4 regions of the Salicibibacter cibarius genome follow, and region 4 is predicted to be linked to each of the others. Evidence: riboswitches for the same ligand, from Rfam matches in the RefSeq annotation. Region 4 holds a riboswitch; each other region holds the start of a gene.

Region 1 (7,968 bases), 1.6 Mb from region 4:
TAGAAAGGAGGAACACTTCATGTTAGTGTTCGTAAAAAACAAGCATGGCGAGTCACTAATGCCGTGCAAACCGCAAAAAGCAAGGCGATTACTGAAACAAAAGAAAGCTAAAATCGTATCTTATGAACCCTTTACGATCCAGCTATTATATGGATCAAGTGGCTACAAGCAAAATGTGAATATAGGCGTTGATTTGGGCGCGAAGGATACAGGCGTTGCGATCACTAGCGAGGATAAAGTGCTTGCAAAAGGTGACATCGAAACCCGCCAAGACGTGAAAAATTTGTTGAATACAAGACGAGCGTATAGACAATCAAGGCGTCATCGTAAGACACGCTATCGAAAACCACGCTTTGACAATCGAAAACGCCCCGACGGATGGCTACCACCGAGTATCGAAAGTCGGATTCAAAACACATTCAGATGGATCGATAAATTCTATTCCCTTGTGCCGAATCCAACATTAACAATCGAAGTTGGCAAATTTGATCCTCACAAGATGATCAATCCTGACATTCAAGGGATCGATTATCAAAAAGGACAAACCTATGGCTATTATGATGTCCGGTATTTTGTGTTTGCAAGAGACAACTATACGTGCCAAGTTTGCAAGAAACAAAGCAAGATACTGAATACCCATCATATTGTCTATCGTTCTCATGGTGGTAGTGATCGTGCGGATAATCTCATTACTGTTTGTACCGATTGTCATACGCATGAGAATCATAAAAAAGGGAAAATCCTTTGGGAGTGGATGATGGAGGGCAAAAAGCTACCTAGCTATAAAGAAGGTACGTTCATGAATGTGTTTCGCAGGAGAGTGTTTGATAAATATTCGGATGTAAATATCACCTATGGTTCCGTTACGACACCTAAACGTAAAGCATTAGGGTTAGATAAAACCCATTATAACGACGCGATAGCGATCAGTGGGATAGATAAGATTGATTATGACACCTATTCCATCTTCAAGATCAAGCAGTTTCGCAAAAAGAAACGATCTTTACATGAAGCAACAGCACGAAAAGGAAGAAAGTGTAAAAATACAATCAGCCAGCGAAATATAAAGAATAAGCCGTTCTTAAACGACCCACCTGCTTTAGCAGGTGGATTTGGACATAAATTGTCCGCGACTGAAAGTCGCATTTCAGACTGAAGTCTGCTGAAAGACCTTAAGCTCAAGCATACTGATTTTGACTGGAACTCAATCATCAATCCTGAATATATCGTTCCTCTTCTCGCTGGTCTGGTTTTCGATATAATTTCTAATGATTTCTTCCGTCACATTTCCTACTGTTGCACAAAAATATCCTCTCGCCCATAAGTGCTGACCCCAATATCTTTTCTTCAGGGCGGGGAATTCGTCTTGGATTAACCTTGATGATCTCCCTTTGAGATATTGCAATATCTTACTCGGTGCTATGCTCGGCGGACAGGACAATAATAAGTGAATATGGTCTTTCCCTACACTTCCTTGTACTATCGTGATCCCTCTCGCTTCACATCCTTGTCTGATTAGTTCCCTTACTCGGTGGGCAATGTCGCCACGTAACACATGATATCTATACTTTGTAACCCATATAATGTGGTATTTGATGTCATAGACCGCGTGGCTACTTCTTTTGTATTCATCCATACTCTCACCTCGGTTTAAGTATGGACATTCAAAGGCAAGGCTAAAAGCTTATACCGTCTAAAGACGGTGGAGTTAGACCACGCTTCTATAACTTAAAGGGATTTTATCTCAATGACAAAGTGCTGTTTCAAGGAAAGGTGGGATGGATCTCGGGTTTCAATGGTACAAGCATGGCCTTTGTCAAAAACATCGAAGACCAATATCTCACAAACCCAGATAAAAGTTACAAACAAGTTCCACTAAAAGCACTCACGTTTATCAAACACACAAACAATTGGTAATTCCTCCCCCACTAAATCACAGATTTTGAAGGGGAATCCTTGCCGAAGCCCTTGTTGAAACGGAAATCACGGCATTTACAGCATTCGTGCAGGAAAATATTCGTCATTTAGAACAAAATGATTAGGTTTTCTCACCATCACTTTTCAGCCGTTTTCCTCCTACTTGCAAGTTTTCCTAATAGGCGTATAATAAAGAATGATCATTAAAATATTTTTCCACTAGAGGTGTCGAAAGACTGAGAGGGACGCGCGTCCTAACTCTTGGAACCTGACCCGGTTCATACCGGCGTAGGGAAGTGGAAGGCATGGATTTACGGGCCCAATAGGCTTGTAGACGCCTGGCTTCCCCCTGTGGACAAACAGAAAGGGGATTTTTTTATGCAACAACGGACGCTTGTTATGGTTGAAATCGCTTTAATGACGGCACTCGCGTTTATTCTGAGCTTCGTGAAGTTTCCCGGGCCTTGGGTGCAAGGCGGCTCGATTTCTCTTATCATGGTGCCGATTTTCATTATGGCTTTTAGGCGCGGGTGGCGAGTTGGGGTGCTCACGGGATTGCTCGTCGGGATCGTGAATTTGATGTACAACGCTTCAATCATTCATCCGATCCAGATGTTGTTGGATTATCCGGTGCCATACGCGGTTCTCGGACTTGCCGCATTGTTTGCATTTCGAAATAGCGAGGGGAAATTGTCCGTGCCCTGGGCGCTTTTCGGTTTGTTGTTCGCCGGGTTTTTACGATTGTTATCTCACATCGTCTCCGGTGTCGTTTGGTTTGGGAGCTTCACTCCGGAAGGTATGAATGTCTATCTCTATTCGATCGGTTACAATATTTCCTATTTATTGCCGGAAATTTTGATCACGCTTGTTGTCGTCTACATCCTCTCCAGGGCACAGCCTGATTTTTTTCACATGAAAAAAACAACCCCACTTCCCTCTTAAGATCTGTGCACGAGCGAACAATTCGCTCGTGCCTATTATTTTTCATTGACTTATCAATCACACATGTTATCATAATAATGACCAATTTGTTCATTTGGTCATTTTCTCGAAAAGAGGGACCAAAAAATGATCACTAACAAACGCGCAACGATTTTAGAAGCTGCAAAACGGGCGTTCTCCTTGTTTGGCTATAAAGGCACATCGGTCGCCCACGTTGCCAAGCTCGCCGGTATCGGCAAAGGCACGATTTATACCGAATTTAAAAATAAGGAAGAAATGTTGGAAGCGGTCATGGATGGCATTTTACATGATCTCGGGACCATTTTTGAACGGGTGAAACACAACGATGAACGATCCATACTGAAACTGCACCGTGCCTTATATGATACGTTGCAATATCGAAAAGAGCATCAACTTCTGATGCATCTGGCCGAAGAAGTCAACGTCCATGGCACGAAAGAAGCGGTGTCCGCGATGCAAAAGGTCGAGGATTTCATTATTACCGCTTTGGAACAAGCCGTTGCGCAAGGGGTGGAAAAAGGTCGTCTGCAAGTGATGGACACGGAGATCACAGCCTTCACCATCTATAAACTATACATTGCGTTCATTGTTGATTGGGAAGCAAAAAAACGTCCGTTGACGGAGGAAGAATTATTTCAGGTCTTTGAAAATCACATTTTTAAAGGAATCGTCGTTCGATGATACACGTGAGCGATGTTTTTTTTGAATAAAAAATGACCATCTTATTATTATGGTCATTTGGCCGAATCAGGGAGGTTTTACATTGAAAGGTTTTATTGCCGAATGGAAGGCAATTTTCGCAGACAAAAAAATGCTCATATCGATCATCGGCATTCTATTGATTCCCGTTTTGTATGGAGGTATTCTGCTTTCGGCTTTCTGGGACCCGTACGGGCAGCTTGAAGAACTTCCCGTTGCTATTGTAAATGAAGATGAAGGAGCTGAATTGGACGGAGAAGAAATGAACGTCGGGGATGAATTCGTAGACGAGCTGCTGGAAAGCGAGGATTTCAATTGGAACGTGACGGATGCCGATGAAGCGCAACGAGGCTTCGATGCATTCGATTATTATTTATACGTGTTAATCCCTTCTTCTTTTTCTGAAGATGTTTCTTCATTACAGGACGAGGATCCTGCAAGTGGAATGATTTATTATGATATCAATGAGGACGTTAACTTTGCTGCCTCGCAAATGGGCACGCAGGCAGTGGACACGATTGAAGAGGAACTGTCCCAAACATTAACGGAAACCTATGTGGAAGTTGTCGATGATGTATATACCGAGTTGACAGACGCGGCTGTTGAACTTGAGGAAGGAGCTGAAACGCTTGCGGACGGTGTCGATTCAGCGCTTGAAAACATGGGCTCCCTCACGGACGGCTTAGCAGACTTGCATGAGGGCGCCGACTCCTTACATGAAGGGGCGAACGAAGCTGCTGAAGGCACCCAAGAATTGCGAACGGAAGTCGAAGCTTTCGCGGAGCTTTTCCATAACAGTGAAGAAGTCGATCAATTGGAAGATACATTGCACGAGATGCAAACGGATGTAACAAACGCCCGCGCTTATTTGGAAAGCGACGATGCCGCCCAGCTGGAACAATCCCTTCGTTCCCTTGATGAAAACTGGTCGGCTGCACGTTCTTCCCTGCAATCCGCTGAAGAATCGTTGAGTCAACTGGACGATCGCCTTGAAGACGTTGATCAACCCGTGCAAGACGCACAAGGTACACTCGATGACATCCGCGAGATGAATGATCGCCTGGATCAATGGCAAAACCGGGCAAATGAAAGCTTGAATGATTTAGAATCGCTTGCAGGCGTCTGTTACGAATGGGAAGAGCGGCTTGGCGATTTTGATGACGCCGATGAAGAAGCTCATGCCTTGTCTGATTATATTGCTGAACACTACCCGGAAGATGAAGCATTACAAAGCTATGCGGATACATTGTCAGAAGTAATAGACGAGATTGACGCTGATGATATTCAACCATGTCAACAAGTCGATGAAACCGTAAATACTTTAAATGAGACGTATGATGATATGGAAGAGGCAACGCCGGAGCTTTCAGAGCAACTGGAAGCGATCGATGCCGCATTCAATGAAACCGCAGATACGATTTCAGATGGACAGGAAGATGTCTCCAATTGGATAAATGACGTAAGTCAGGAGTTGGAAAATGTTCGTGCTGCCGCACCTGAGGGCATCGGTGATGGAGACATCGAGCTATTGGACGTGTTTCCGCAAGCAAGATCTACATTGGCAGATCTGGATGAATCCCTTTCCCGGGCAGATGAAGTATTTTCATCGGCAGACGCTACGATCGATGAAGCGGAACAAGCGGTGCAAACCCTAGATGAAGGGGTGCAAGATCTGAACGAAGGCGCAGACGAATTGTCATCGGAAATGCAAGAGGCATTCGAAGGAGGCATTGAGATTGAAGATGGCCTCGAAGAACTCGATGAAGGTTCCCGGGAACTGCACGAAAATCTGGAGACATTGGCCGAAACATTATTGGAAAATGAATTAACCGAAGAGCAACAAGCGCTTTTCACTTCCCCCGTTGAATCCGTGTCGGAAAGTGAAACAATGGATTACACGTACGGAGAAGGGCTCTCTCCTTATTTCTTATCGTTGGGATTGTTCGTCGGAGGCTTGACGCTCTCGATTATCTATCCTTTTTACCAACCGTTGACGAAACACGAAACGGCATGGAGTTGGTTCTCCGGTAAGTTGGGTGTCATCTGGACAGTAGGCATACTTCAAGCGATCGCTCTCATCGGAGTCACCTTCTTCGGGCTTGATCTGGATATCGCCAGCCCTGGTTGGTTTTCATTTTTCATGGTCTTCTCCGGCCTTTCCTTTATGACACTGATTTTCATGCTCGTTGCCATATTGGATAATCCCGGACGCTTCATCGCGATTATTTTATTAATCGTACAGCTCGGAGGAAGTGGAGGTTCTTTCCCCGTGGAACTAACCCCTGTTTTTTTCCAATACGTGCACAACTTGCTGCCGATGACGTATTCCGTGGAAGGACTGCGGGCGACGATCATGATGGGCGAACCGGGATTGTTGCTTGAGTCTTGGCCGTTGCTGTTGATTTTGGTGGTATCATTAGGGGTAACTTTCCTGTTTTTCACCATGAAGCACAAGAAAAATGACTGAATCAAAAGGGGCAGCTTACCAGTTGTAGCTGTCCCTTTTTCTATCATTCATGCACATATTTTGCCCCTATCAAACGAGCGATGCCAACACCGAAACGCGAGAAATATAGCCCACTAATCGCTCGTCATTGTCTACCACGGCAATTGGATACTTAGCTTCCGTGGCGATTGGAATTAGTTTCTCAATATACGTTTCAGGGTCGGTCGTAGGATAATCGGATTTTACAATATTTTTCAGTGATTGATTTTCCTTGTTTGCTTTCATCGCATCGTCGATGGTGACGAGTCCTTCAAGTTTTTTGTTTTCACCGATCACAAACACGCTCGAAATCCCGTGATTTCTCATTTCCTCAATCGCCAGTTTAGGGCCTCCCCCAACAGGGACAATGGCGGAGGGTTTTAACATGACATTTTGCGCCTGCAATACTTTCGTTTTATCAATGTCTTTCACAAATTCTTTAATATAGTCGCTTTTCGGGGTTTCCAAAACTTCTTCCGGTGTGCCGATTTGCTCCATAACGCCATCTTTCATAACGGCAACCCTGTCACCGAGTTGAAAAGCTTCGTTCACATCGTGCGTAATAAAAATAATTGTTTTTTTCAGTTTGGCTTGAATGTCCAGTAATTCCAATTGCATCTCTCGTCGAATCAATGGGTCCAATGCACTGAATGGTTCGTCCATCAGCAGAATATCCGGATCAGTAGCTAAAGCCCTTGCCAAGCCAACCCTTTGTTGCATGCCACCACTTAGCTCGCCGGGTCTTTTTTGTTCCCAACCTTCAAGCCCGACGGTTTTTAAAACTTGCTTAGCCGTTTCTTCTCTTTCTTCTTGACTGATCCCTTTGACTTCCAGACCATAAGCGACATTCGTTAAAATCGATCGATGGCTAAACAAGCCAAAGTGTTGAAAGACCATAGCCATATTGTTTTGCCTAAATTCACTTAATGTTTTTTTCGAGTAGGGAACAATATCTTCCCCGTTCACAATCACTTTTCCCGCGGTCGGTCGATTCAACATATTTAAACAGCGGATCAAGGTCGATTTTCCACTTCCAGACAAACCCATAATAACGAAAAATTCACTTTCGGACACGTCAAAGGAGACGTCGTATACACCGACGGTATGTCCCGTTTGTTCCAATATGGCGTCCTTGGAGTCTCCTTTTTCCACTAGGTCAAGAGCCTTCTCAGGGTCTTGACCAAAGATTTTGGTTAAATGCTCAACTTTGATCTTTGTGGACATCTTCCATTCCTACTTTCACAATTTGATCAATCACTGTATTTGTACTTTTCAGCCACGCTTTGAGATAAGCGATCCAGAATAATGGCCAGAAAAACGATGCTGATCCCGGCTTCAAACCCTGTAGCGATATCAATTTGTTGCAATGCAGAGAGGACTTCCAGTCCCAAGCCTTGTGCACCAACCATGGAAGCAACGACGACCATCGCGAGCGCCATCATCGTCGTTTGGTTAATCCCGGTCATAATGGTCGGTAAAGCTTGAGGCAATTGGACTTTTAACAGTATCTGTGAAGTGGATGAACCGAAAGAGTCAGCAGCTTCCACCATTTCTTTTGAAACGTTGCGAATCGCCAAGTTCGTTAAACGAATGACAGGAGGAATCGCGTAGATGATAGTGGCAAACATGCCCGGAACAACGCCCAATCCGAAAAGCATCATCGCCGGAATGAGATAAACAAAAGTAGGCATCGTTTGCATGGCATCCAGAATCGGTTTCATGAACCTTTCGAATCGATCTTTATAGGCCATAAAAATACCGATAGGGATACCTACGATAAGGGAAATGATGACAGATGCCAAAATAATCGATACTGTATCCATCATGAGCTCCCAATAGCCGAAAGCACCGATCATAAAAATGAAAATCGCAAAAATCAAACCTGTCCACAAACGAATCAACCG
Region 2 (7,968 bases), 1.4 Mb from region 4:
CATTGCCAAATGAAATTTATTACATATTCAAGGAGGTTTATAAATGTTGAAAATGAAAGGATTTGTGGCGGCATCTGCCTGTATGCTGATGCTGGCAGCTTGTGGAGATGGAGACGCGGATACCGAAGAAGCCGAGAACGATACGGAAGAAGTTGAGGATGGCGAGACGGAGGGCGTGGAAGCTACAGATGAAAATGGCGAGGAAGATGGTTCAGACGACAGTGCTGAAACAGACCCAGCAGAAGAAGAGGAACAGAATGCCGAAGAGGTATTAAGCCAGTCCATCGAGGCTATGGATCAATTAAACAGTTACAGCACAGAAATGGATATGAACCAGTCCATAAACGTAGACGGTGAAGAAATACCCATGGATATGACGATGAGCATGGATGTTGTATTAGATCCGATGTCTTTTTCGCAAACAATGACGACACCTAATCCAATTACGGAAGAAGATATGGAAATCGAACAATACATGGACGAAGATGGCACGATTTATATGCTGGATCCGGAAATGGATGAATGGATCATGATGGACGGAAGTGACTTTGGAATGGAGGACATTCAAGATTTGGAGATGTCCCCGCAAGAACAGTTGGAGATGCTCCAGGCATTTTCAAGTGAACTAACTGTGGAAGAAGAAGAGGATCACTATGCATTAACGATTGAAGGTTCCGGTGATGAGCTCATTGAACTCACCAGGGAATTTGCAACGATGCAACAGGGAGATCCACAAATGCAGGATGAAATGGATCAATTATTAGGGCAGATGGAGATCAATACGCTGGACTATGTCATGTACATTGATAAGGAAACTTTCTATCAAGATGAATTGGAAATGAATATGGAGATGGAAATGGAAGAAGAAGGACAGACAATGGAGATGTCTCAAGAAATGCATGGGACTTTCTCCGATTTTGATGAAATCGATGAAATTGACATTCCGGAAGAAGCCATCGATGAGGCGGTCGATTTAGAGGAATTGGAAAGTGAAATGCAAGAGCTGGAAGAGGAAGATTTGGATCTTTAAATTCATACCAAGCAAAAAACAACCCGGGTTATAAAAGAAGCCCGGGTTGTTTTAATAAAACCTTTCATTCGTGAGATTACCGGCATATGTACATGTAGTACTACATAAGTAAAAAAGAGTAATAAGTGGTGAATATATGTACAAATGAAGGAGCGGGATTGAGTGAAGAAAACCTCCTGTCTGTTGTTCGCCCTCGTTTTACTTTTGGCCGGTTGTTTTGGGGTGAGTAAGGACGTTGCGTATGATGATGCGGAGGAAGTGTTGATGCGTGAACTTCAAACCGAAGGAGTGACAGGAGTCGAAATTGCTTCTCAAGAAGCCACGTCCATCATGGAACAGGGCGAAGACCATTATTTGGTGCAAGGGCAAATGGAAACCGGCTATGGACCCGGAGAATACCAAGTGGATTTGGAATATGATTCCGATGGGTATTGGTACGAGATCCATTGGGTGATTTATTAAAAAAATGTGGCCAGTGTTGGCTGCATTTTTTTATTTTTTGCAGGATTTTTGCTTTAAATGGCGAAAGCATAATTATTAAGCATAAACGGGGAGGATCACTGATGGGGGTAAAACAAGTTTTTTATCGGCAGTTATCCGCTTGTCATGATGAAAACCATTGGTTCGCATGCCTTCAGCAGGCGCTCGCGGGAGTAACGGATGAGCAAGCAAATTGGAAACGAGAGGAAACCGACCATAGCATTCATGAAATCGTCAATCATCTTATTGTATATAATAATCGTTGTCTGGAACGGTTCAAAGGTGAGCCTGTTCCCCCTATTGAGGAAGGGAATGAAACGACTTTTCGAAGCGGGGAAAATCGGGATTGGTCGGTCACCGTGGCCCAGTTAACAACGATGATGGATGAATGGCTGCACACCATTGATGGGACAACGGAATCCGATTGGCGAGCGCCCGTTCATGGAGAAAGCGGTGAGACGTGGGGGACGGAGCTCGCGAATATGATGATCCATACGAGTTACCACATCGGACAAATTGTATTTATTCGAAAACAGCAGGGGGCGTGGGATGTGGAAGAGGAGGCGCGTTGATCGTATTTAGCTGATAAATGGTTTGTTTTGGCTGATAAAACGGCCGATTTGGCTGATATATTCCGCTTTTCGGCTGATATCCTGCTGATATTCAATTGAAAGGGGGTGAAAACACTGATTGTCTTAAAAGAGCGAATACCACCCAAACAATTAATGGCACTGGAAGCAATGAAGCGACGTTTGTTGGAAAATCACCCCAGAATGGAGAAGGTATCCCGAGATCATCGTATGTGGGAAGTTGGCTATAAGGGCGAATGTTCTCTGGATTTTTACCTGAAACAGCTACCGGAAGGTGAATACTGGCTATTTTATGGGTTGTGCCTGAAAACGACAGATGGTGAGCAGTTTCAAATCGATACCATGTTGCTATCGAAACGGGTCGCCATTCTTTTGGAGATTAAGACGATTGCCGGGGAAATTTTATTTGATGAAGATATCCACCAATTTTCACGGACCTATCAAGGCGAGGTCAAAAGTTTTAGTCACCCATATATCCAGGTGGCAAGGCAGAGAACATTGCTCCGTCAATGGCTGAATGCGAGAGGCTATTTCAATCTGCCGGTTGCCCCTCTCGTCATTTCCGGCAACCCGTCAGCAACCTTGACCTTTAAAAATGCCCCGCGTCACTTCATGCAATCCATCGTACGTGCGGAGGTCTTGCCACAGAGAGTTCTGCAACTGAAAAAAGAAAACCCTGCTGATCAGTTATCCTCCTCTGCGCAAAAGGAATTATCACAGCAATTGCTTGACGGTCATCATGAGCAACCTGACAATGTCGTAGAAGCCTATAACATCAGTCGGTTCGACTTGCTCACCGGTGTTCACTGTCCGTCTTGTTTCAAGTTGTCCATGCAAAGGATCCATGGAAATGGATGGCATTGCCCTCGGTGTTCTTTTCGCCATAAAATGGCTCATGCTGAAAGTCTGAAAGACTATCGTATACTTTTCCAACCATCTATTTCGAACCGCGAAGCGCGAATTTTCCTCGATATCCCCTCTGCTTCAATTGTCCGCAAACTCCTCACCCAATTAGAGCTTCCCATACAAGGAAAAAATAAAAGCCGGCGGTATATGCTTACTGACCTTTAAATGGCTGATATAATGCTGATTTTCGCTGATAAATTGTCCGATTTGGCTGATATACGCCCGGTTTCCGCTGATATACGCCCCTTCCGCCGATAAAAATTGACGTATTTTCCTGGTTGCGTGTATAATATAGTTAAATAAGCATTTCTACTGGGGGTGCCCTGCCGGGGCTGAGATGAGGAGAACCTCGAACCCTTGGAACCTGATCTGGATGATAAAGCCAGCGGAGGAAAGTAGATGAAGAACGGGAATCATTCTTTCTGCTGTCCTTTGCTGTCTCAAGGACGGCTTTTTGTCGTGCCTTGAAGGCTGGTAAGGAGGTAAACTGTGACTTGGCATTTAATTACGACGAACAACCTGCCGTTTCACATGCAAATAAGGCAGTTACGGCATGCATTGAAAAATATTGACATCGTTCATATTCGCGATAAGGAAGCTTCGCTGCAGCGGTTGAAACAACAAATTGACCAACTTTGTAAAATTGGCCTGCGGCGCGAGCAAATTATCCTCAACGAGCATGCAGAGGCAGCGGCCGCGTGGGAGTTAGGGGGTGTGCACTTGCCGAGCCATTCCCCGCTGACGGCAAAAGAAATAAAAAAAGAAGCGCCGCATTTGCAAGTGGGGGCGTCGGTTCATAATCTCGGGGAAGCCAAAGCCCGGGCTGAAGAAGGTGCGGACTATCTTTATTACGGGCATGTATATCCGAGCGCGAGCAAACCCGACGTCCCGCCCCGGGGGGTTGAGGCATTGCAATCGGTTGTGCAAGCGGTTAGCGTCCCTGTGCTGGCAATCGGAGGTATTACCCGTGACCGTTTAGGCGGGATAGCCCATACCGGCGCTTCGGGCATTGCGCTGATTTCAGGTTTTTGGGAAGCGGAAAAACCGGAAGAAGAAGCAAGCCATTTTAATCGCTTCGGGCAGTTTAGCTATGAAACGATATGAATCCTACGATCTGATAATCGTCGGTGCAGGGATAATAGGACTTGCGATTGCGTATTACGGCACACGGGCAGGGTTGAAAACACTAATTCTTGACCGTGGAAATGCGGCAAAAGGCACAACTTCGGCAGCCGCCGGTATGTTGGGGGTGCAAGTGGAACTGCAGTCACGGACGCCTTTGTACCCCCTTGCGAAAAAAAGCCGGCAATTGTACGCGCAGTTGGCCGAGGAACTAATGGAACAAACGGGGACCTCCATTGGCCGAACGGTTTCCGGCGCGATTAAACCGGCTTTTTCGCCGGAAGAATGGAAAAAATTAACTGAAATTGAACGATGGCAAACGGCTGCCGGGGAATCGGTGCAATGCTTAACGGCTGCACAATTGTACGAACATCTTCCTTTCCTTGCCGATGGGGCAACGGGTGCCCTTTATTTTCCCGAAGAAGCGCACGTGGAACCTGTGCAAACAGCCGCTGCCTTTCGACAAGCAGCGGTCCTTCAAGGCGCTGAATTGAAAACGTATACCGGCGTATGCTCGCTGCTTCAAAATGGTGATCAATGCGAAGGGGTCATGTCGACAAGCGGCGAGGAATTTTATGGCGAACACGTTGTTTTGGCAACCGGTCCCGATTTGCTTGAGCTTTCCGCGGATCGAACCCTGCCGATTGAAGGGGTGAAAGGAGAGGCGATTCGCGTACAAGGGAAACGCCCGCTCGTAACGAAGACGTTGTATCATGAACACTTCTATTTCGTGCCGAAGCCAAATGGCGAAACGCTCATCGGCGCGACTTCCGGCTTATCACGCGATCGAAGAGCAACGGTGCAAGGCATCGGTGAAGTGCTTCGGCGGGCGCGACAACTCGTTCCTGAAGTGGCGCGCGCGGAAATCACGAAAATGTGGGCGGGCGTTCGTCCGCAAACGACGGATGACCTTCCTCTGATGGGGCCTCATCCGTCCATCCGTGGCTGTTGGCTCTGTAGTGGCCACGGACGTAACGGCATTTTATTGGCGCCGGCTTCCGGGAAGGAGATGGTTGCCGCGATTACGAGTGGAAAGGCGGAAGTTTTGCAGGCGTTTCAGCCTGATCGAAACATTAAAGGGGGAATGAATCGTGAATATCAAAGTCAATGAAGAAACGATGGATGTTCCTGCAGATGTGGAAACGATTGAAGATTTTCGCATGTATTATAATTTAGCGGATAAAAAGGCCATGATTGAACACAACGAGGTCGCGCTCAAGCCTGACGAATATGAAAAAACGGCGCTCGCCGAGGGTGATCAAATACTCGTTGTCCGTTTTGTAGGGGGAGGATGAACATGTTGAAAATAGGGGATCGAACGTTTCGGTCACGATTGTTATTGGGGACCGGAACGTTTCCGGATGTTGATGTGCAACGGAAAGCCGTGCAAGCGTCGGAGACGGAGATTTTGACGTTTGCAGTCGCTAAAATGAATTTGGATGACAGTGATGATGATCTCGTTTCGGAGCTGCAACCGGATACGTTTTCCATGTTACCGAACACAGCCGGGGCAAAAACGGCGGAAGAAGCCGTTCGCATTGCAAAACTTGCTCGCGCTTCGGGATTGAGCGACATGGTTAAAGTCGAAGTGATTGGGGATGATCAAACCCTTTTGCCTGATGCCGTTGAAACGTATCGGGCGACGGAAATGCTTTTGGAAGAAGGGTTTATCACCCTGCCGTACATTGCCGATGACCCCGTGCTTGCCCGCAAGTTGGAAGAGTTGGGTGCGCATGCGGTGATGCCGGGGGCTGCGCCTATCGGCACGGGGCGCGGGATTTTGAACCCGCTTCACTTATCCTACATCGTGGAACAAGCGAACGTCCCTGTGATCGTCGACGCCGGGATCGGCGCGCCGTCCCATGCTTCATTGGCGATGGAAATGGGAGCGGATGCCGTGTTATTGAATCGTGCGGTTTCGCAAGCCGATGAGCCTGTGAAAATGGCGGAGGCGATGAAGCTGGCCATTCAAGCGGGGCGTTTAAGCTATGAGGCCGGTCGCATTCCGGTGAAACGTTTTGCGAAGGCAAGCAGCCCTCAGGAAGGTGTGTTCCATGGTTGATCGTTACGACCGGCAAACGCGTTTTGAGCCGCTCGGAACAGACGGGCAAGATCGCATTCGCGCCGCGCATGTGCTGCTCGTCGGTTGCGGCGCGCTCGGCACGTCCATTGCCGATACGCTTGTGAGAGCGGGAATAGGTAAAATCACAATCATTGACCGTGATTATGTAGAGCTTCATAATCTCCACCGTCAGCGGCTTTTCACAGAAGAAGATGCCGAGCAAAAAGTGGCCAAAGCCAAAGCTGCCGCCCGCGACCTCAAGAAAGTGAATGCGGATGTGGAGATTGACGCCTACGTCCGTGATTTCCAGGCGGACGAAGCGGCTAAGTTTGTGCCCGAGGTTGATTTGATTATGGATGGTTCCGACAATTTTGAAGTTCGAATGTTGCTAAATGATGCAGCTTACCGGTACGGTGTGCCTTGGATCTATGGAGGCGTCGTCGGTAGCTATGGGTTGTCCCGTGCCTTTATGTTAGACGAAGGCCCCTGTCTCCGTTGTTTGAGCCCATTTTTATCATTAGATGAAACGTGCGATAACGACGGGGTGATCGCGCCGGCTGTTCAGATGGTAACGGCGCTGCAAAGCGCAGAGGCGATAAAAATCGTAAGTGGCAACGCACCTGCCGTTGCCGAGCGGATGCGTTCATTTGATCTTTGGGAGAATGAAACTTCTGCGATAAACGCAACTCGTTTAAAAGATGACAATTGTCCAACCTGTGGCACGAATCCGACTTATCCGGCGCTGCTCGATGAGGCAACGGGCAAGCAAATTCGGGTGTTGTGCGGCGGCGACACCGTGCATGTGCGGCCGCGGGAACGAAAAACCGTGCAAGTGGAGAAACTGCAAACGGTTGAGCATGCCATGCTTTCTTCCGTTCGTTTGCACGAAGATGTTGCCACCCTTGATTACGAAGGTTGCCGGGTCGTCCTGTTCAAAGATGGACGGGCGCTTTTGCACGGCATTGACGAAGGGGAGCGGGCAGAGAAGGTGTACGAACACGTTTTGGCATTGATCGATTGAGACATTTCGAACGCGTTGGTCCTCCGGTTTCAGCGTTTTTGCCGGTCTCTTTTCTCGATTTCTTCGGTCACGGCCATCGCCAGGTCGCTGTTTCCAAACATGGAGAGGACGCCGAGGACCGTTTCATCTTCGATATCACCGGCCTCTTTTTTTGGAACGGTTAATTCCAGTGTTTTCTCCAATTCTTCGTTCATTGGTTGATCCGGGTGGGCGCGTTTGTATAGGTTGTGAGGGTCCAGGTCTTGATTGATGCACCATTGGGCGAAGACGAGGATCATCATGTTTTCATCTTGCTTATATTGGTCAACGACTTGTTTTTCAATGTCTGTTTGGTCCAATTTGAGGCCTCCTTTTTGATAGTGTATCTTTGATAGTGTATCAATGATGTTGATTGAATCATAGTGCCCTGATCGGGCATTTTTTTATGTGTGTTGACGCACTCTACAGGGTGGAGGTGTTTTGCTGTGCAAGTGGATGTCATGATTATCGGCGGGGGGATCGCGGGTTTGCAGGCAGCGATTCAATTAGGGCGTTATGAGCGCGCGGTGACGGTGATTGATGAGGGGAGCGGCCGTTCCACGCTCTGCCGGCAATATCGAAATCTTCTCGGTTGGCCGGACGGGATCAGCGGTAGGGAACTTCGGGAGGCTGGAAGGAAGCATGCGAGCCATTATGATGTTGATTTTATTGATAAGAAAGTTACCCGCTTGGCAAAAGAACCGTCGGGATTTCAAGCGCAAACGGAAGACGGGGGCAC
Region 3 (7,968 bases), 120 kb from region 4:
GTAAAACCTGCACTTACCACACCTAGAAACGCCAAAAAGAGAAAAACACGCATAACGCCTGTCGTTATGATTCCATAGATCGAAGCACGACTAACAAAAGGAACATTCGCTTGTCCGGTAATTCCGGCGTCCACAAGCCGATGGCCGCCGGCAAACGAAATGTAGCCGCCTACCGTGCCACCCACAATTGTCACGAGGGGAAGGAGTAAAATTAAGTAATCATCGGGCAGTACAGATTGGACGAGTGCTTCTTGATACGGTGGATCCATGGTTAACATAACATAACCAGTCATCAAAATCATAACTACGCCAAATATTTGCAGCAAAACATCCATAATCCGAGTGTAGTTTTTGATAGAAAAGATAATGATGGTCGCCACGGTGATAATGATCGCACCCACTTCTATTGACAGGTCAAAAAGGACATTAAGACCTAATCCCGCACCACCCAGATTTCCAATATTAAATGCAAATCCTCCGAAGATAATAAGTCCAGCTATCAAATACCCTAATCCGGGAACGACCATGTTTGATATTTCTTGACCTCTTTTCCCAGATACAGAGATGACGCGCCAAATATTGAGTTGAACGCCAATATCGATCACAATTGATGCCACAATCGCGAACGCAAAACTAGCCATGTAATCTTGCGTAAATTGAGCGGTCTGGGTAAGAAAAGCAGGTCCGATCGCTGACGTGGCCATTAAGAAAATTGCGCCGCGTAAAAACTTATTTCGCTCTTTACTGCTCATGGGGTGGCCTAACCCATTTGTCGTCATGAGATCCCCTCCTAAAGTACGCCGAGTGTCTCATTCTTCACGTCAGTAATGAACATATACCCCGGGAGCATGCGTAATCATGAGATCTGGTTTGCTTGCCATCGCAACGGCTTGCGGTGTGACCCCACACGCCCAAAAACCGGATCTTCACCCTCTCTTATAGACACAGCTTGTCCAAAATCCAGTGCGTCTATGTTTGAGATACCGATAAATGCAGGATTACCAATAGGAGTCTTTTTTGCTATTCCGTTGCCTTTAAAAAGTTCAATTTCCATTTCATCGTTTTTCACTTTTAAATGTTCTAGCCCTTGCTCATTCAATGTTTGCATTAACACTTACAATTCTGCAACATTGTACATTTTTCTCCCCCTTTTAATGACTGCCCCATTTTAAAGCAATCCCTATTTTTCTTTCACGCATTGCTCGGGCCTGTTTTAAATAAAGTGTTTCAGCTTCTTGAAAGGTAATCGGTTCAAACATTACTTTTTCATTCGGCCGGAACTGGGCAACCCGCCCTAAATCAACCGCTGCCACTTGTGCAAAGCGCGGATAGCCACCTGTCGTCTGCCGATCAGCCATTAAAACGATCGGTTGGCCGTCACTCGGAACTTGCACCGTTCCAAACGCGACAGGCTCCGATAAGAGACTAAAAGATTCTTGGCGTTCGATGGGAGCGTCTTCTTCTGCTTGCAACCGATACCCCATACGGTCCGATTGCGTCGAAACTGTAAACGATTGTTGAAAAAATCGTTCCCGACTCTTCGCTGTAAACTGCTTAAAGTGGGTACCGGGAAACGCCCTTATTTTTTGTTGTCCACGGTCGAGCAGACTGCCATTTGCCCCCCAATTTTCTGCAAATACGCTTCCGTCTGCTTTTTGGGAAATCTGTTCAAAACGCCTATTTGCTTCTCTATCCTTTTCCCCTACATGTAACCGATCCCCTTTTTTAAGTGGCCGGCCTTCCAAACCCCCGATTCCCGCACGCACATACGTACTCTTACTATTCATCACTACAGGTACATCTAGACTACCCGCAACCGCCAGATAAGCACGATAACCGAGGGCAACCGGTTTAAACGCAAGCGTACTTTCGGCAGGGACAAAAAGAGGCACCCCAAGTGAGTAAGCCGTACCATTGACTGTTGGTACCATGCCTCCACCTGTTACCGCTATAAGGCTATCCCTCTCGACCTTGACCTCCGGACCGTTCATCGTCATTTCAAGCACGGCTTCATTTTCATGATTGCCCACGATGGCATTTGCACTTTGCAAAGCGATACGATCCATCGCGCCGCTCTCCAAAACCCCTTGCTGCAAAAAACCAATTCGGCCTCGGTCTTGAATGGTCGTAAACAAGCCTGCTTTCAAGATAAATAAACTCACATGTCCCCTCCTCGTACACTTCAAACTCCGTGCGCGTAATTGCCTTAAAATAAACCATGTCCCCGGACTTCAGCAAGCTCGGTTGTTCCCGGTTCGGATCAAACATTTTAAGGGGTGTTTGCCCGATCAGCTGCCATCCTCCCGGTGTCTCAAGCGGATACACTCCTGTTTGAATGCCGGCGATCCCGACAGCACCGGCGGGGATTTTTGTTCGTGGTTCACTCCTTCGCGGCGTAGCAATCTTTTTTGACATCCCACCGAGAAAAGAAAAGCCGGGAGCAAAACCGATCATGTATACCAGATACTCGCCGCTTGTATGAATTCGGATCACTTCTTCTTCAGAAAGGCCGTTCTCCTTCGCCACATGGGACAAATCGGGACCAAAAGCTTCTTCATAACAAACGGGGATCGTTACGACATCCCCCATACCGTCGTCCCCCGTCGTCTCCCCTATCTCATGAACTTTTTCCCGCAACTTTTCCATCACGTATGCACTCGGAGTATCTCTTTTCTCCATGATACGGAACACCTTTACCGGGTCGTAAAAGACGGTTAGACCAGTATAGCTCGGAACGCATTCGAGATACCATTCGAATGGAGCGTCTTCCAACAAGTCCATCATTTTTTTTGTACGTTTATGGATTTCCGGATCAATTTCCGTTCCAAAAACAATATTGATCGCGGTTTCTGATAACACGTATAGTTCCGGTTTTTTTTCCTGCGCAGACATAAAGGCCCCCTCTCACCTTCCCTTACCAGTATAAATTTGAGTTTCCCATTTGTTTTATTTTTGATAATTACCCCTGTGGCCGATCACTACAGCCATATTATACCTTTAGAAAATGATTGTTATCCTTTTCCCTTATGCATACCCAATCAAACGATCGACAGGAAATATTTGATTATTTCTTTTATTGGTGATACTATATTATAAGAATACAATATCAAGAAAACAAACCACTAGGGGTGCTTTTATTAGCTGAGAGAGACGCAGTCTCGACCCTTATTCACCTGATCCAGTTCGCACTGGCGGAGGGAAGTGGGCTGATGACGTATAGTATAGTTTCCGGCATCGCCACTTCCTATGATGGGAAGTGGTTTTTATTTTGGGGGGAAAAAAATGAAAACGCTCATTCAACAAGTGGAAAAGCGCAGAGATGAGTTAATTGGCTTGCTATCGGATTTGATCGCGTTTCGCACACCTGCCCCACCGGCCAGAAACACGGATGAGATTCAAAGCTACATAGCCGACAAACTCCAAACAATAGGTTTCGATGTAGACCAATGGGACGTTTATCCCGGGGATCCGAATGTTGTTGGCACACGAACAGGATCCCATTCAGAAGATTTTCAAAGTCTAATATTGAATGGGCATATTGATGTTGCTTCGGTGGAAGAAAACGAGGGCTGGGAAACGCCTCCATTTGAAGCAGTCATACGAGACCGAACGCTCTTCGGACGGGGATCAGCAGATATGAAAGGAGGTATTGCCGCCTGTTTATTCGCACTTCAACTGTTGCACGAGAATGACGTCGATCTTCGCGGAGACGTGTTACTGCAGTCTGTGATTGGCGAAGAAGTTGGAGAGGCCGGCACGAAGCAGTGTTGCGAACGTGACTATGGAGCAGATTTCGCCATAGTAGCTGACACGAGTGATTGCGAGCTTCACGGACAAGGTGGTGTGATCACAGGCTGGGTAACGGTGAAAAGCCCGGCGACCCACCATGATGGCACACGTCAACGCATGGTCCACGCCGGCGGTGGATTGCGAGCGGCAAGTGCCATTGAAAAAATGAATAAACTGATCACAGCACTACAGGAATTAGAGCGCGATTGGGCGATAAACAAATCATATCCCGGTTTCACCCCGGGCACAAATACCATCAACCCCGCTGTGATTGAAGGTGGGCGCCATGCCGCTTTCGTGGCTGACGAATGTAGACTATGGATCACCGTTCATTTCTATCCGGATGAAAGCGCTGATTCCGTGGCAAAAGAAATCGAAGATCATCTTTTGGCAACGGCAAACGCCGATCTCTGGATGAAAGATCATCCGCCTACGTTTCAATGGGGCGGCGGGTCGATGATTGAAGAGCGCGGCGAGGTATTTCCGTCTTTTTCTATTGATGAAGATCATGCAGCTGTCAATGACTTGATGGAAGCACATGAGCAAACATTTTCAGAACCTGCAAAAATATCCATGTCCCCATCCGTCAATGACGGTGGTTGGCTCGCCGAGGCCGGCATTCCCACGGTATGCTACGGCCCCGGAAAATTGGAACATGCGCATGCCGTTAATGAACACATCGACATCGATCAATTGCTAGACTACACGAAAACACTGCTCCGCTTCATCGTTAAGTGGTGTAATCAACCAAAGGAGAGATCATAATGACATTCAGCAAGCGCATTCGAAAAACCGCGGACCCGATCTGGAAAGCAAGTCATGAACATCCCTTTGTACAGGGAATCGGGCGCGGCACATTGGACATTGAATCTTTTAAATTTTTCATGTGCCAGGATTACAAATACTTAATTGAGTATTCCCGCGTCATGGCCATGGGCACCGTTCTTGCGCCAGATTTGGAAACGATGTCAGGATTCGCTAAAGCCCTCGATGATACTTTGAACATGGAAATGGACTTACATCGCTCCTACGCCGAACGACTCGGCATTTCCAGCGAAAATCTTGAGGAAACGGTCCCCGGGCCTGTCACCCTTGCTTATAGTGGTTACATGATGGCGGAAGCGCAAAAGGGTTCCATCGCAGAACTGATCGCCGCTATCCTTCCATGCGCTTGGAGCTATTATGAAATTGGCATCGAACTCGCTAAAATCCCCGGCGCCACCGAACACGAACAATACGGCGAATGGGTGCGGATGTATGCGTCCGATGAATTTGGCGAAATTGGCGATTGGTTGATCAGGAAGCTTGATGAGCTCACGGAAGGCAAACCCGAAGCGGAGCTGGACCGACTGGAGGCTATTTTTCTGAACACGAGCCGCTATGAGTTTATGTTTTGGGATATGGCTTATAATCGGGAAGGATGGCCTGAAGAGATCGTATAGTGAATAATGGCATCCTTTGTGGCAGGGCTAGCGCAACGTTTCAAGAGTTCTTTCCTGCACAAAAAATCCAGCTGCAACTGAGGACTCAACATGCTATTTTTTGACCCCGATCAGTCCTCAGGTGCGATAGTAGAGAGGACTCAAAAGATGGGTTGTTGTCCTTAGCAGTCCTCAGGCCTGGCAACTGAGGACTCTAAAGGCTGTTTTTAAACCCGGTCAGTCCTCAGGTGCGATAGTGGAGGACTCTAAAGATGGGTTGTTGTCCTTAGCAGTCCTCAAAGAATCGGGAGATATGTGAATAGGCGTTTTGGGAAGAACTTCTGATATAGACCACTGGCCCCGCTACATTAAACATCTCCGTAGTCATTCCACCCAAGGTAGCGAATAATACATGTCACTCAACCCATCATGAAATCCCCAGCCAAGACCATCCGTATTGATCACGACATTTTGTAACCTGTCTGCAAAGTGCCGATAATAGTCTTCCTCTTCACTGCACCAACGTACGACGGAAGCATAAGCACGTTCCATACTATCGTAAAAACTTTCATTAATATCTCCATATTCGTTCGTGAAATCTACCCCGTTTTCTACATAGAAAAGGGTAAGATCGACAACTTTAAAATCATCCCCTGTCAATTTCTTGAACTTGTTAATAGCATTCTTCGCTTCCCTTAGCCGCAATTTCCCGAAGCCCTTCTCGGGAAAGAACTCGTCTTCAATCTTTGCCTTCGCTTCTTCATATAAATCATTTACCCCGTCTTCCCCGGTAAATTTTACGGATAAATATTTTTTCGCATCAGGGCTGATTTTATAAATTTCTGATATAATGCTGATCAGCTCTTTGTTGTCCAAGGTTTTCAGCTGTTTCTTCAGTTCCGTAACTTTCAGTAGACTCATTTCATTGCAACTCCTTATATGTTCGCCGTTTTTATTCTATTGATTTCCATTCCTTATTTTGATACTAGATCGCGAAGATAATCCGTGTCTGCATTCTGCTTTTTTAATTCTGTCAGCAATATTTCATGTCGGTGTTGATTCAATTGCTTTTCGTCTTTGAATTCTTCATACCTTTGCTGGTTCACTTGCTTTTCGTCCTTAAAATCTTGCCGCATTTCAGAAACAATCTTGTTGTTATCGGCTACCATTCGAATTAGCTGTTCCATATAGCCTTCCATATTTTTTAAACGCTCTTCCTGCATGGATACACCTCCCCTATGTTGTTTCATCCTATAATGCCATGATACAGAACACTAGTTCCTTTTTCAAATAGAAAAATTCTTATTTTTTATGCCCTATTTCCCGCACATATTCCTCAAATCTCTCTTCCCTCCGTTCATCCTGCAAAAACTCAGACGTCGCCAATTCCTTCAACAATGCCAACTTCTTTTCTTTCGAAACATTCATCTGAATAACCCTCCCGCGTGCCTCCTGCAAAAAAGCTAATTCGTCCCCCGCGTTCCTCGGTAGTACATGCTCAATTGCCTCCTTTACCCTTTTCGTATACGAAGGACTGGCGCCTGCAGTTGATACGCTCACCGTCAGCAACCCGTCATTAATCCGGGCCGGTATGTAAAAATTCCCCTCACCGGCATCATCAGCCAAATACACGAATTGCCGCGGGGCTTTATTTTTCTTAATCGCGCTATGTAAGTCCGGCTGGTCCGTACATAAAAACACCATATCACATAAAAACACTTCCGAAGCCACCGCCGAGCGACGTTCCCACTTGAACCCATCTTCTTGCTGCAACCTCAGCAGCTCTTCATTAAGCGTTGGGGCAACAACGACGAGCTCCCGTGCCCCTGCTTCCAATAACGGTTTTATCCTTCGGCAGGCCACCTCGCCCCCACCAACGACAACACAACTCAGTTCTCTCATTTCTAGCATAAAAGGGAGCGCGCTCATGCATACACACGCCCTCTATCGTTCAATGTTTCTTCTGTCCGCCTAGCCAAAACGCCGCTCAATCCATCGTCGGAACCGAGAAAATCACAAAGCGTATAACGGGTATCCGTCCACCCTTCACGGTCACGGAGCATCTCGCCCAACTCTTTCATCAACACCCCGGTAAACAGTAAATAAGGCAACACATACACACGCGGCGCTTCCAGTTTTTCCACTTTCGCGAGACCTTGCTCGACCGTTGGCGTTGTAGCGGCCAAAAAACATGTCTCCACATTATTACAGGCAACTTTTTCATAGATCAAGCGGGCGATTTTCGCAACATCGCTCGGCTGGTTTCCGTCGCTAGATCCCCTGCCTACGACCAACACTGTGCAGTCTTCACGCTCTTGATTTTCTCCCAATACCGGCAATCCGGCGTCTGTCAATCGACTAACAGCCACATCGATCACGTCATTTTCAATGCCAAAGGGTCTTCCGTAAGAAAATGTAACTCCAGGGTATGTGTCCTTTGCCCTTTCCAGTTCACGGGGAATATCCACGATTGCATGGGAAGCGCTTAGCAGCAATACCGGCACGACTGCAATTTTCGTCGCGCCTTGTTTTATGCACGCTTCGATGCCTTCCAAAATGGTCGGTGAAACCAATTCAATATAGGCGACTTCTTGAATCAATTCTTTTTCATAATTTTTTTTCACATGATCAATAAACATTATAAATTGCCCATTGCCTTCATTTACACGGCTTCCGTGTCCAACGTATAAAATGGCTTGCGACGTTTTCTCGAGTGCGATCGGGAATTTTTCGGTCATTACGGTGAGCATATCAGCCA
Region 4 (7,968 bases):
ATGCTTCGTGCTCGTTTTTCCAAAGCTTCCCGTGATGCCGATTACTTCAAGATCGGGCATCGATTCCACGATGCTTTCGGCATCATTAAAATAACGTTGATTAATCTGCGACTCGACCGGCAAATTGATGACATTTGCAATCATAACGATAAAAAAAGCAAGAATATTAGCCGCAACCAACAAAAGCAAAAGGGCGACGAAGGCATTAACGCCAATTAGCCATGCAATCGCGAGGATAAGCACATAAAGGATGCCCGTTGCGACCAACAGCCTTTTCACGCGCGGTGTATAAACAAGCTTCTTTTTCTCCGCGGCTTTCGGCCGCGTGACGATGAGCAAACCATAGGCCGCGATCGCCCATAATGCCGCAAGCGTTAAGGCCCAAGTAGCTGAGAACCCCCAGAACGGCAACAAGAAAACAAGCGCAAGCGCCGGCCACACGTCACGCGGATACATTGCTTTTTCCGGGTGCTCTTTCATCCAGCGGAAATACCGCTCCGTTCGATATGCATTGAGTTGGAGCATATGCACGTTCTTTTTCACACGGATAATCGTATACCAAGCCCAAGCGGCAATAAGTAAAAGAATCAATAGGTTACTCATGCGACGTACGGGCCCCCTTGTCTTTATCAAGAAAATGATTGAGGATGACTAAAAATTCCTGTAGGTTATCGAGATAAGCATAGTGGCCTGCGCCTTTAAGGACGACAAGGCCGGCATCGGGAATCATTTCTTCCATTATTTTAGCATCGGATACAGGCGTCGCGTCGTCATGCTCGCCCCAGACCAATAATGTGGGCACCGCAATGCGCGGCAAATAATGGCGCAAATCTTCATTCACGACTTTCACGAGCGTTTGCTGCATCACACCGGATACGTTTTGATAGTCAGTGGATCCCAATTTCTTTTTCATATTCGCGAGGATGTCTTCCTTGCGTGATTTTAAGCCAGGTAGATTTAATAATGCTTTACTCGTTTTATACGAATATACTTTCACTTGATTTTTTAACTTGCGTTTCGGTTTAATGCCCGCGCTATCCACTAAAATAACCTTATGTACATCTCGGTCAGAGGCATAACGAATCGACACCCTGCCTCCGAATGAATGTCCAATCAGAATCGGGCGCTGAATATCATGTGTTTTCATAAATTGTTCCAACATATTTGTATAATCATCGACGCTCCACGGCTCCGGTGGTTCCGGGCTTTTCCCAAAACCGGGGAAATCAAGCGACCATACCTTGAAATGCTGTTCGAGGTTACGATGCACCGGGGAAAAAGCGTCAATGTTCGCGCCCCATCCATGCAGGAGAATCACATCTTTCCCCTCTCCCGAGCAATGGTAATGGACTTGTTGCCCCCCATTTATATCTGTAAACACGTTATACGCCCCATTCTCATAAACTTTACAAGATAATCATTTCATATCATATCATAAATCGTGTACCGTGAAGACACAAATTTTTTTCCGGGAACCGGAATGGCTGATAAATCGTTTATTTTGGCTGATATTCTAATGTTTTCGGCTGATAAATATACGGTTCTCAAAGGGCGTGCCGGTTTTGCCTAGCTGTCCCACATGCTTATGAAAAAACACCTCGGCCTATTCGTGCAAGCTTTTTGCCGCTTGTTCATCGGCAAGGATGGTAACATTCGGATGCTGTTGCAAAGCGGTGGCCGGAAATTCAGTCGTCATCTCCCGATACAGCATGTCTCTGAGTGCTTCGGCCTTATCGGCACCCGAGATGAGAACCAGGATTTCGCCGGCAGCTAAAATCGTTTCGATTCCCATGGTTATTGCTTTTTTGGGAACATCGCTTTTTTTGTCAAAGTAACGGGCATTCGCCTCTCTCGTTTTTCCATCAAGTTCGACAATGTGAGTGGTAGAAGCAAAGGGCGTGCCCGGTTCGTTGAAGCCGATGTGACCGTTATGCCCCAGCCCCAACACTTGTATGTCTACACCGCCTGCCTCGCGAAGCAATGCTTCATAACGTGCACATTCCGCCGTTAGATCAGCCGCTTGGCCATCGGGCAAGTGTGTATTCACCACTGAAAGGTCAACCTTTGAAAAGAAACGATCCTTCATATATACGCGATAGCTTAAAGGATGGTTCGCGGGCAAACCGATGTATTCATCCAGATTGAACGTGGTTACCTGTTGAAAAGAAAGTACACCCTTTCGATGTTGCTCGACCAACTTTTTGTACATCCCTTCGGGCGTACCACCCGTTGCCAATCCCAATACACTGTTTTCTTTTTTTGCAATCTGTCCGGACACATGCGCACAAGCTTTTGTGCTTAGATTCTCGTAATTTTTACAGATTTGTATGTCCATCCTTATCGCTCCTCGCTTTGATACGCTAACTGACCGCGACACCACGTTTCCTCAACGTCCAGATGTTCATTAAGCAAGACAAGATCTGCGTCTTTTTCCGGGGCAATCGAACCTTTGCGATCATCAATCCCCAGCGCCTTTGCCTGATTGCCGGCGACCATGGCCGCAAGCTCGGGCAAAGCGGCATCCGTATATGCACGCATATTACGCACGCACCCATCCATCGTTATAATGCTGCCGGCAAGGGTGCCGTCCGCGAGGGTAGCCTTCTCATCCCGAACAGTTACACCTTGGCCGCCCAGATCATACGTGCCGTCTTGAAGCCCCTTCGCTCTCATACTATCGGTAATAAGAAAAAGATTACGGAATCCGCCTGTCCGATAAGCCGTTGCCACAGCAGGCGGTGAGCTATGCAACCCATCCGCGATGATTTCACTCTGGAGTTCATCAATCGTATAAGCCGCGCCGACAACACCTGGTTCGCGATGGTGAAAGCCGCGCATCCCGTTGTAAAGATGGGTGATGTGCTTTGCGCCGGCTGCCACCGCTGTCTTCATTTCCCCGTAGGTTGCATCCGAGTGGCCAATGGAAGGGATCACGCCTGTTTCACTTATATAGGCCGTTAAATCCAGCCCACCCAACATTTCCGGTGCGTAGGTGACTATTCGGATAGTGCCGTCGGCTTCCCGTTGAAAAGCTTTGTAAAGATCAAGGTCATTACTTATAATATGTTCCTCCGGCTGCGCACCTTTTCTCTTGACGTTGATAAAAGGTCCTTCCAAATGAAAGCCCAACAATTCAGCAACGCCTGCTTCCCTTTGCCGGTGGTAATAAACAGCTCCTGTCTGCAACGCCCGCGTGATGTTTTCTTTCTCTTGCGTAATCGTCGTCGCCAAATACGCGGTCGTACCTTCAGACGGCAAAGAAGCCCCTAACGTTTCAAACACTTCTTGGCTGCCGTCCATCACATCGACCCCGTATCCGCCATGGGTGTGAATGTCAATAAACCCGGGAAACGCAAGCATGTTCTCTCTGTACATCCGCCTCGGGATTCCGGGAAAATCGTCGTCTTTTAAATCTTTCCCGACAGCAATGATCGTTTCATTTCGCAAAAAAATATATCCATTTATCCATACGTCATTTTTCATTATAAGTTTCATTCCATGCAAAATAACGTTTGATTGACGAGGCATTTTTTCTATCCCTCCATCTCTTTATCCCGGTGGTAATCGCACGTGCTCCCGAAGGCAGGCATCGGAAAATTTCTTGGCTGCCCTGACGGCTTTATTATGCTGTTCAACGACGCTTTGCCCCTAATTTTGAGATCAAAAATCGGACCTATTGATGCGGTTTTATCTTGATTCAAACCCTTTTAAAGACAAAATTTTAGGGTCACCCGAGATTTTGTCCTGTATTCACCGATTTTCAGGACAAAGCGCCCTACATTTCTCCTATTCCCGTATCCTTACGTTCTGAAATCCTGGCAACCGCTGAAAACAGATCGATAGACGTCTGCATATAGTCGATTGATACGGAGTTCGACCTTTTACACAACTTACGCACAAAAAATCCATCGTTTGTTTTCATGCTTTGCCGGGAAAGATAATTACATACGATGAAATAGGAGGATTCGGTCATGAAAGTAGACGCTTTACGAACAACAGATGGAAAGGTGTTCAATTTCCGTGTTGGTAATATTGAAGTAAAAGATAACGATGATTGGACCGGCACATTTCAAGGCGTTGAAGAGCAAAATTTAATCTTTGATGCCGTAAGTTCAAAAACACCGATGTATTTTGAGTTTGAAGCTGAAGGAGGCACTTATGAAGGTCGGGCGATTGTTGCGGATGTCGATGGCGAGAGTAAAGAAAACATTGTGACCTTGGAAAGCGCGGGGAACTTGGCAGAAAAAGGGTAATGCCTTGTTTCCCGACCGATCGTCACGTTTACTTCTTCACCCCCGTGACTCGGACGTCCTCTGCACCGAGACGTTCCCCCATGCGTCTGGCCCCGCGCTCCACTAGTTCCGCACGCGTTTTTGACCATTTCCGGGAAGGTTCTTCATGGACATGAATAGAAAACCTCCCATGGTCACGGTCAAAAAACGGATCTGCCCGTCCGATCAGCTGATCATCCAGCAGGATTGGAAGTGCGTATGGACCATAGCGCCGCTTGTGTTGCGGTATATAAATTTCCCAACGATACGTGAAATCGAATAAATCTTCCAAGCGCGTTCTGCGCCACAACAAATTATCGAGGGGTGGCAAAAAAGAGACGGCATTGTTGACGCGCTCATTGTGTGCTTCGTATGCAAGTAGCTGTTCAGCTTCTTCTTGCAACACTGTGTATCGCCCGGTCGCGCCCTCGATATCCACCGGGGTGAGCGTGCCATCAGAGATAAAGCCGTCCACCCAGTCCTTACGCTCCTTAGCTGTCATACGCTGCCAACCAAATCGCGGATCGCTGTCATCGATCAGGCGGTATGCGCGCAAGTATTTGTGCACAAGTCTTCGGTCCGCTTCTTTTTCGCTGATCGCTTCTGCTTCTTGTTGCCAGGCCGCGGGAATAACATCTTCGCTCAAAGCAAAATAGCGCTCAGACCCTTGTCTGCCACATACTTGAATGGCACCGGTTTCAAACAGGACTCGAAGCACATGACTCGTTTCTTTCGTTGTCGCGTGCGTTGGTTGGTCCCAGGCACCGACAACCTTTTTATCTGAAGCAAAGGCCTTGGATGGCAACGGGCCTTGATCTGCTAACGCTTGGCGGATCATACGTTCCACATCTTGATACAGATGCCTTTTCGATGCCCATTCCCGCTCACTCGTTTTTATTTTCCCTTTAAAAATCGGATAGTCCTCCATTGGGAGTAAACAAGCTGCATTGGCAAAATATTCAAAAGCATGCCCTTCCCACAATTGGCGTTCGAGTTCTTGCCGATTGTATTTTTCCAAACGATTGAAAAATACAAGGTGGTGATTACGCTCAATGATCGCCACCGGATCCAATTGCACGCATTCCAATTGGCGAAGTGCTGTCGCCACATTCGAGTCGAGTGCACCATAATTATTCAGACCTGATTTCGCGAGAAGGAACCGCCGTGCTGCCTTTTTGCTGACTTGAATGGCCATGTTTCGCGCTCCTTACACTTTGATCGGGGGTTGAACGTCAGACCAGCGATGCCCCCAATGATTCGTCGGTCCTTGCCCTTTTCCGATATTGAGCGGATTTGAGATCGCGGCAGTGATATATGCTTTGCCAATTTTCACCGCTTCATAGAGGGACTTTCCGTTCGCCAGGCCGGCTGTAATAACCGCTGCATACGTACAACCGCTTCCGTGCGTGTGTTTCGTATCAAAGCGTTTCGCCGAGAATTTTTCAAACGTTTGGCCATCATACAGATAATCATCGGCCTCGCCTTCATAATGCCCGCCTTTGATCAATGCAGCGCTCGTCCCATATTCCTCTACGAGTATCCGCCCGGCTTCTTTCATATCGTCGACCGTCTTGATCGTTCGATTTGTCAACGCCTCCGCTTCCGGCAAATTCGGCGTCACGACCGTTGCCAAAGGAAGAAGCTCTTTCGCAATCGTCTCCCTGGCCGATTCCGAAATGAGCGCGTGTCCACTGGACGCAATCATTACGGGGTCAAGGACATAATTGGCGACATTTGCTTCCCTTATTTTTTTGGCTGTCAACGTCATTACTTCCGGATTGGAAAGCATCCCCGATTTCACCGCATCCGGAGATATATCTTCAAATACCGCGTCAAATTGGCTTTCCACAAAATCAAGTTCTAGATCCACAAATGACTTTACTCCGAGCGTATTCTGGCTGACGACTGATGTGATCACACTCATCCCGTATACGCCGATCTCCTGGAACGTTTTCAAATCCGCGTGAATACCGGCTCCTCCGCTCGGATCCGTCCCTGCCACCGTTAATGCTTTTGCTATTTCTGTCATGTCCGCGCCCTCCTTCGGCTCTCGGCACGAAACCAGCGTTGCCCTTCAATTTAGAAAAACTTGACTTATCGCTAAAGATGGCGAGGGGCAAAGTTTTTCTTAATACTATCATCCGAACAATTTATACTTTCTGAGAGTGTAAAAAAACACCTTCGGACGGAAGGTGGCGGCGCATAGGACAAGAATCAAGTGCTCTCTTCGCTTACGTCCCGAAGCCACTTTCCTCCGCCGGTACTCCCCGGATCAGGTTCGAAGGGTTGAAGCAATCACTTCTCTCAGCGCTGTACGCACCCCTAGTGGTTTTTTCTTTTCCTTTATTCTATCATAATTATGCGGGATCTTCATATTTTTTCTCACACTCAAGAAATCCACTTTCTCCTGAAAACATGATATAATGGACTCGAGTTTCGCACCCTGATAAATCAATAAAAAAACACCATGAAAATGGATGAAAAAACGTAAAAAACCCGCATGAACACAGGGCTTTTGGTATAATTAAGGTACCAATCCAAATCATGCCAAAAGGACGTGTTACCATGCGGGGAAAAACCAAAGAGATTGAAAAAGTGATTCAAACTCATAGTTTTTCAATTGATTCAATTATAAGGGATGTTATGAAAACGTTCAACTTTCGTTCCCTTTGTCACAAGGTCGGATTGAAGAAAGAGCAAGGATATCCGGTTGCAGATATCATCACCTTACTATTGGTGTTTCCACTGATGTTTTTGAACAGCGTCAATGCCTTCTACAAAAGTGGATACAAACAGGTCACCAAAATGCAAAAGGATACGATTTATCGCTTGAAAAACCACGCCCGGATGCCTTGGCGCAACCTGCTTCTTCATGTGTCTAAGCAGTTTCAATCTTTGGTTAACCCTGATCAGGACGTGGACGATAAGTCGGCTTTTATCTTTGATGATACGATGGACGAGCGTGTTGGCCGCCGGATTGAAGAGGTTTCTTACGTCCACGACCATGTGGCCGGACGCAAGAAATCCAAAGCAACGCTCGGGTTCAAAAATCTCACCATGGGACTCTTTGATGGGAAAAGCTTTAACCCGCTTGATTTCAGTCTTCATTCTGAAAAGAAGCTATACAAGAAACAGCGGAAAGAGCAATATCAAAAGAAGCGTGATCCTCGCTCAAACGGTGCCAAGCGCAAGAAGGAATGCGATGTCGACAAAATCACGAATGCGATACGTATGCTCAAAAGAGCGGTGAAGCACGGTTTCAAAGCCAAGTATGTTCTCGTAGACAGTTGGTTTGCCAGCAAGGACTTTATCCGCACGTGCAGAGGGGTCAAAGATGGAGCGATGCACGTCATTTGTGCTGTCCGCAAGGACTGGAGAAAGTACCGTTACCAAGGGAAAGACATGCATGCGAAGGAACTGCTGAAAACCCTGAAAAGCGAAGGAAAAGAAAAACGTTGCCGCAAACGCAATACGCGTTATTATGAAGTCACCGTCTACTATCCCGGGATCGATGAAACCGTCAAATTGTTTTTTTGCCGCTTTCCGTACCAAAAAGAGTGGCGACTGTATCTCTCTACAGATATCAGCTTATCATTCATTGAAACCATGGACATTTATTCGGTTCGTTGGACGATCGAAGTTTTTTTCAGAGAGACGAAACAGCACCTTCGTCTGGGGAAATGCCAATCCCAAGATT

The links. A riboswitch is a leader RNA that binds a small molecule or an ion and turns the genes downstream of it on or off. The one in region 4 is predicted to bind thiamine pyrophosphate.
Region 1: linked by a shared signal. The riboswitch ahead of thiT (energy-coupled thiamine transporter ThiT) and the one ahead of thiD (bifunctional hydroxymethylpyrimidine kinase/phosphomethylpyrimidine kinase) in region 4 are both predicted to bind thiamine pyrophosphate.
Region 2: linked by a shared signal. The riboswitch ahead of HUG15_RS19570 (thiamine phosphate synthase) and the one ahead of thiD (bifunctional hydroxymethylpyrimidine kinase/phosphomethylpyrimidine kinase) in region 4 are both predicted to bind thiamine pyrophosphate.
Region 3: linked by a shared signal. The riboswitch ahead of HUG15_RS03565 (acetylornithine deacetylase) and the one ahead of thiD (bifunctional hydroxymethylpyrimidine kinase/phosphomethylpyrimidine kinase) in region 4 are both predicted to bind thiamine pyrophosphate.

What each region holds. Positions count from the first base shown of each region.
Region 1 is NZ_CP054705.1:2,343,002-2,350,969, forward strand. Features, by position in the region: gene iscB (RNA-guided endonuclease IscB) at 20-1,156, shown strand; gene tnpA (IS200/IS605 family transposase) at 1,205-1,636, opposite strand; TPP riboswitch at 2,129-2,229, shown strand; gene thiT (energy-coupled thiamine transporter ThiT) at 2,296-2,859, shown strand; gene HUG15_RS12195 (TetR/AcrR family transcriptional regulator) at 2,986-3,561, shown strand; gene HUG15_RS12200 (YhgE/Pip domain-containing protein) at 3,644-6,046, shown strand; gene HUG15_RS12205 (quaternary amine ABC transporter ATP-binding protein) at 6,116-7,288, opposite strand; gene HUG15_RS12210 (ABC transporter permease) at 7,315-7,968, opposite strand, start outside.
Region 2 is NZ_CP054705.1:3,877,412-3,885,379, reverse strand. Features, by position in the region: gene HUG15_RS19590 (DUF6612 family protein) at 44-1,030, shown strand; gene HUG15_RS19585 (hypothetical protein) at 1,193-1,492, shown strand; gene HUG15_RS19580 (DinB family protein) at 1,594-2,082, shown strand; gene HUG15_RS19575 (nuclease-related domain-containing protein) at 2,188-3,171, shown strand; TPP riboswitch at 3,311-3,417, shown strand; gene HUG15_RS19570 (thiamine phosphate synthase) at 3,496-4,110, shown strand; gene thiO (glycine oxidase ThiO) at 4,097-5,239, shown strand; gene thiS (sulfur carrier protein ThiS) at 5,220-5,423, shown strand; gene HUG15_RS19555 (thiazole synthase) at 5,426-6,190, shown strand; gene HUG15_RS19550 (ThiF family adenylyltransferase) at 6,183-7,211, shown strand; gene HUG15_RS19545 (hypothetical protein) at 7,241-7,549, opposite strand; gene HUG15_RS19540 (NAD(P)/FAD-dependent oxidoreductase) at 7,676-7,968, shown strand, end outside.
Region 3 is NZ_CP054705.1:671,192-679,159, reverse strand. Features, by position in the region: gene HUG15_RS03585 (NRAMP family divalent metal transporter) at 1-779, opposite strand, end outside; partial or broken gene HUG15_RS03580 (D-glutamate cyclase family protein) at 791-1,006, opposite strand; gene HUG15_RS03575 (5-oxoprolinase subunit C family protein) at 1,152-2,162, opposite strand; partial or broken gene pxpB (5-oxoprolinase subunit PxpB) at 2,170-2,892, opposite strand; TPP riboswitch at 3,115-3,217, shown strand; gene HUG15_RS03565 (acetylornithine deacetylase) at 3,283-4,554, shown strand; gene tenA (thiaminase II) at 4,554-5,231, shown strand; gene HUG15_RS03555 (DUF6155 family protein) at 5,595-6,131, opposite strand; gene HUG15_RS03550 (hypothetical protein) at 6,185-6,433, opposite strand; gene HUG15_RS03545 (precorrin-2 dehydrogenase/sirohydrochlorin ferrochelatase family protein) at 6,513-7,139, opposite strand; gene HUG15_RS03540 (sirohydrochlorin chelatase) at 7,136-7,968, opposite strand, start outside.
Region 4 is NZ_CP054705.1:790,517-798,484, reverse strand. Features, by position in the region: gene HUG15_RS04090 (UDP-N-acetylmuramoyl-tripeptide--D-alanyl-D-alanine ligase) at 1-603, opposite strand, end outside; gene HUG15_RS04085 (alpha/beta fold hydrolase) at 596-1,381, opposite strand; gene nagB (glucosamine-6-phosphate deaminase) at 1,604-2,335, opposite strand; gene nagA (N-acetylglucosamine-6-phosphate deacetylase) at 2,338-3,528, opposite strand; gene HUG15_RS04070 (hypothetical protein) at 3,972-4,253, shown strand; gene HUG15_RS04065 (winged helix-turn-helix domain-containing protein) at 4,282-5,466, opposite strand; gene thiD (bifunctional hydroxymethylpyrimidine kinase/phosphomethylpyrimidine kinase) at 5,479-6,300, opposite strand; TPP riboswitch at 6,504-6,605, opposite strand; gene HUG15_RS04055 (IS4 family transposase) at 6,837-7,968, shown strand, end outside.